2 regions of the Streptomyces lasalocidi genome follow, and region 2 is predicted to be linked to the other one. Evidence: riboswitches for the same ligand, from Rfam matches in the RefSeq annotation. Region 2 holds a riboswitch; the other holds the start of a gene.
What was found. A riboswitch is a leader RNA that binds a small molecule or an ion and turns the genes downstream of it on or off. The one in region 2 is predicted to bind glycine.

Region 1: it holds a riboswitch for glycine, as region 2 does, so the genes downstream of both, gcvP (aminomethyl-transferring glycine dehydrogenase) here and gcvT (glycine cleavage system aminomethyltransferase GcvT) in region 2, are expected to answer to the same signal.

What each region holds. Positions count from the first base shown of each region.
Region 1 covers NZ_SZNQ01000001.1:1,301,267-1,303,650, reverse strand. The annotation lists gene E4U91_RS05730 (PRC-barrel domain-containing protein) at 544-918, opposite strand; glycine riboswitch at 1,041-1,135, shown strand; gene gcvP (aminomethyl-transferring glycine dehydrogenase) at 1,312-2,384, shown strand, end outside.
Region 2 covers NZ_SZNQ01000001.1:5,338,016-5,340,399, forward strand. The annotation lists gene gcvT (glycine cleavage system aminomethyltransferase GcvT) at 1-1,002, opposite strand, end outside; glycine riboswitch at 1,048-1,162, opposite strand; glycine riboswitch at 1,163-1,267, opposite strand; gene E4U91_RS24165 (AAA family ATPase) at 1,447-2,115, shown strand; gene E4U91_RS24170 (enhanced serine sensitivity protein SseB) at 2,218-2,384, shown strand, end outside.

The DNA of each region.
Region 1 (2,384 bases), 4.0 Mb from region 2:
GGGCCGCGCTCGGGCCGGACCGGCGGCGCGGTGGAGGCCGTCGGCCGCTCGAGGGCGGCTGGGCCCGGGGTGGGGCCGGGCTCTCGGCGGGGTGGAGGCCGGCCGGAGTGGGGGTCGAGACCGGCTGGGGCGGACGGGCCGGCTGTCCGGGCGCCGGGGCGGGCCGCCCGTGGGATGGAGGCGGGCTGTGCTTGTGGTGGAGGGCCGCCGGAGTGCCGGTCAGGGGCGGCTGGGGCCCCGGTCCAGCGGGGTTGGTGGCGCGGTGGAGGGAGCGGGGTGGGTTGCCGCTGGGTGGAGGCGAACCGTCCTCGTGATGGAGGCCTGCCGGAGCGTCGGTCCGGGGCGGCTGGGGGCTCGGTCCAGTGGGGCCGGTGGCGTGGTCGAGGGAGCGGGGGTCGCTCCACGTCGTACCGACCGGAGGTCGAGGAGCGGAGGGTGCCGTGCGACCGCGGGCGGGGTCGGCTGTCGGCCGGGTGGGGGTGTGGTGCCGTCCGGGGCGTCGGGCCTCGGCCGGGCGGCGGGGGCGCGGGGCAGGCCGGCTCGTCAGACCTCGTCCGGGTTGCTCGCCAGGCGGCCGAAGTCGTGGTCCGGCGGCGGGGGCGTGGCGGCCACGTCGAGGCCGTAGTGGTGGTAGAGCTGCAGTTCCTGCTCCGGGGAGAGGTGGCGGCCCACGCCGAAGTCCGGGGCATCCTTGATCAGGGCCCGGTCGAAGGGGACCCGCAGGGCGCCGTCGACCAGCTCGCTGGGCTCCAGCGGGACGAACGCGTCCCGGGAGAACAGACCGGTCCGTATGGCCGCCCACTCCGGTACGCCGGTCGCGTCGTCGAGGTAGACCTCGTCGATGGTGCCGATCTTGGTGCCGTTGCGGTCGAACGCCTTGCGGCCGATCAGGTGGCGCGGATCGATGTCGGTCTGCACGGTCCCTCCATATGGTCGCAATGGGCGCACCTCGTCCGTCAGCACTACGAAAGAGCACATTCGCCCCGGCGGCCACTCGAAGGCCACGGCGTTGACCTCGCTGGTACGCTGACAGCGGCTGCTGACCCCGTGCGGGAGAGTCCTCCGAGCACCATGGAGGCGCCGAAGGAGCAAATCCTCCCCGGAATCTCTCAGGCCCACGTACCGCACGGACGAGGTCACTCTGGAAAGCAGGGCGGGTGTCGACGGCTTCCGCTCTCACCGACGGTGAAAGCCGGACGCCCCCGGGCCGTCCGGTGAAGCTCTCAGGTTGAGATGACAGAGGGGGAGGCCGTCGGGACACCCGTGCCGTGGTGTCCCTCGAAGGTCGCGTCAGACCAGGAGGCCTCCGCAATGACCGCCCACCGCACTCCGCTCACCGAGCTCGAAGAGGGCATCCCCTTCGAGCAGCGCCACATCGGGCCCGACCAGGAGGCGCGGGCCAAGATGCTCGCGCAGGTCGGGTACGGCTCGCTCGACGAGCTCACCGCCGCCGCCGTGCCGGACGTGATCAAGAACGCCGACGCGCTGGACCTGCCCGGCGCGCGCAGCGAGGCCGAGGTGCTGGCCGAGCTGCGGTCCCTCGCCGACCGCAACCAGGTGCTCGGCTCGATGATCGGGCTCGGCTACCACGGCACGTTCACGCCGCCCGTCATCCTGCGCAACGTCATGGAGAACCCGGCCTGGTACACGGCGTACACGCCCTACCAGCCCGAGATCTCCCAGGGCCGCCTGGAGGCGCTGCTCAACTTCCAGACCATGGTCGCGGACCTGACGGGGCTGCCCACCTCCGGCGCCTCGCTGCTCGACGAGAGCACGGCCGCCGCCGAGGCGATGGCCCTGTCCCGGCGCATGGGCAAGAACAAGAAGGGCCTGTTCCTGATCGACGCGGACGCGCTGCCGCAGACCGTCGCCGTGATCCGCACCCGGGCCGAACCGACCGGCGTCGAGGTGGTCGTCGCCGACCTCGCCGAGGGCATCCCGGCCGACCTCGCCGCCCGCGAGATCAACGGCGTGCTGATCCAGTACCCGGGCGCCTCCGGCGCCGTGCGCGACATACGGCCCGTCATCGAGCAGGCCCACGAGCTGGGCGCGGTCGTCACGGTCGCCGCCGACCTGCTGGCGCTGACCCTGCTGACGTCGCCCGGTGAGCTGGGTGCCGACATCGCGGTGGGCACGACGCAGCGCTTCGGTGTGCCGATGGGCTTCGGCGGCCCGCACGCCGGCTACATGGCCGTCCAGGAGAAGTTCGCGCGGAGCCTGCCCGGGCGGCTCGTCGGGGTGTCCGTGGACGCGGACGGGCACAAGGCCTACCGGCTGGCGCTGCAGACGCGTGAGCAGCACATCCGGCGCGAGAAGGCCACCAGCAACATCTGCACCGCGCAGGTCCTGCTGGCCGTCATGGCCGGCATGTACGCGGTCTACCA
Region 2 (2,384 bases):
CATGGCGATCGGCTTGCCCAGCGTGGGCGAGGGCGCGCCCGAGGTGACCTCGCCGATCACCGCGCCGTCCGCGACCACCGGGAACCCGGCGCGCGGCACGCGGCGGCCCTCGGCGACCAGGCCGACCAGGACGCGCGGCGGGCTGGACTCGGCGCGTGCGGCGGCCTCGGTGAGCGCCTCGCGGCCCACGAAGTCGCCCTCCTTGTCGAACTTCACCACCCGGCCGAGCCCGGCGTCGAAGGGGGTAAGCTCCGCGGTCAGCTCGTGCCCGTACAGCGGCATGCCCGCCTCCAGGCGCAGGGTGTCCCGGCAGGACAGGCCGCAGGGGACCAGCCCGGCGCCCTCGCCGGCCTTGGTGAGCGCCTGCCACAGCTCCACGGCGTGCTCCGGCTTCACGAACAGCTCGAAGCCGTCCTCGCCGGTGTAGCCGGTGCGGGCGATCAGGGCGGGCACCCCGGCGACGGTGCCGGGCAGGCCGGCGTAGTACTTCAGGCCGTCGAGGTCGGCGTCGGTGAGCGCGGCGAGGATGCCGGGCGACTGAGGGCCCTGGACGGCGAGCAGCGCGTAGGCGTCGCGGTCGTCGCGCACCTCGGCGTCGAAGCCGGCCGCCCGCTCGGTCAGCGCGTCCAGCACGACCTGGGCGTTGGAGGCGTTGGCGACGACCAGGTACTCGGTCTCGGCGAGCCGGTAGACGATCAGGTCGTCCAGGATGCCGCCGTCGGCCTGGCAGATCATGGTGTAGCGGGCGCGGCCGACGCCCACGGAGGCGATGTTGCCGACCAGGGCGAAGTTCAGCAGGGCGGCGGCCTGCGGGCCGGTCACGGCGATCTCGCCCATGTGGGAGAGGTCGAACAGGCCCGCCCGGGTCCGCACGGCGAGGTGTTCCTCGCGCTCGGAGCCGTAGCGCAGGGGCATGTCCCAGCCGGCGAAGTCGGTCATCGTCGCGCCGAGGGCACGGTGCACGGCGTCGAGCGCGGTACGACGGGGTTCGGTACTGCTCATCGGTCGGTCGTCTCCCAGGGCATACGGGACGGGGGCGAGGAACGTTCCTCCCCATCTGTCATCGGAACCTGAGAGGTTCGCCGTGATCCCCGCGGGGAGTGGTCACGGCTTGCACCTTGGGTGGGGCCGCCGGTCGGGGCGGCCCGCTTTTCAGATGTGCCTCGCCCGCGCGGTAACGGGGCCTGAGAGATTCAAGGGAGGGACTTGCTCCTTCGGCGCCCCGGGCGGTCCAGAGGGGACCCGGGGACTCTCCCGCGCGGATTCAAACGGCCGGTATGCAGTTGGCGGGCTCATCATTGCACGCCGGGGCGGCGGGCGGCAGGCCGGATCTGTAACCGGCTTGTGGCGGTACGCGCATACCGCCGTGAGCCACCGGGCATTACCTTCTCTTTACGCAGGGCGGGGAGGGGACCGACACCCGGCCCCCAGGGGAGGACGATCACGGTGGACAGGACCACGGCGTACGCGAGCACCCCAGCGGTCGCGCTGCCCGCGCAGGGCACCGCACCGTCCCGCACGTCCCGGGCCGAGGAGCGCGTCCCGGTGGTGCGGGACCTGCGCGACCGGGCCGGCCATGGGCCGCGCGCCCTGCTCTTCGGGCCGCACGACCTGGTCGTGATCACCGGGCTGCCCGGCAGCGGCAAGTCCACGCTGATGCGGCGCGCGGCCGGCGGCCGGGGCGTCGACTCCCAGGACACCCGCGACCGCTGGGACGCGCGCCTCGCCGGCGTCCTGCCGTACGCCGTCTACCGCCCGCTGGTGCGCCTCGCCCACTACGCCGGGCTGCGGCGCGCGGTGCGTTCCGGCGAGGGCCTGGTGGTGCACGACTGCGGGACGCAGAGCTGGGTGCGCGCCTGGCTGGGCCGGGCCGCCCGCCGCCGGGGCGGCGCGCTGCACCTGCTGCTGCTCGACGTCCCGCCCGGCACCGCGCTGGAAGGCCAGCGTGAGCGCGGCCGGGGCGTCTCGCGCTACGCCTTCCTGCGCCACCGCCGGGCGGCCGCCCGGCTGCTGCGGGCGGTGGAGCGGGGCACCCTGCCCGACGGCTGCGCGTCGGCGGTCCTCCTGGACCGGGCCGCGGCGGACGCCCTGACCCGGATCGGCTTCACCGGCTGAGGGGCCGGGCGCTCCCCGCCCGCCGGGCCCGCCGGCCCCGAACGGCCACCCGCTAGCCTTTTCAGCCACAGCAGAGCGAGCCCAGCAGGCGGTAGGCAGACCATGGACTTCCCGGCGGACGTGCCCGCACCCTTCCCGGCCCGGCCCCACCCGCAGCCCCACGGCGGGTGGCCCGGCAACGAGCTGGAGGAGGTGCTCTCCGCCTCGCTCGGTGTGCCGGGCGCGGGCGGGCGGATCGTGGAGGTGCTGGGCCGCAGCTTCGTCTGGGT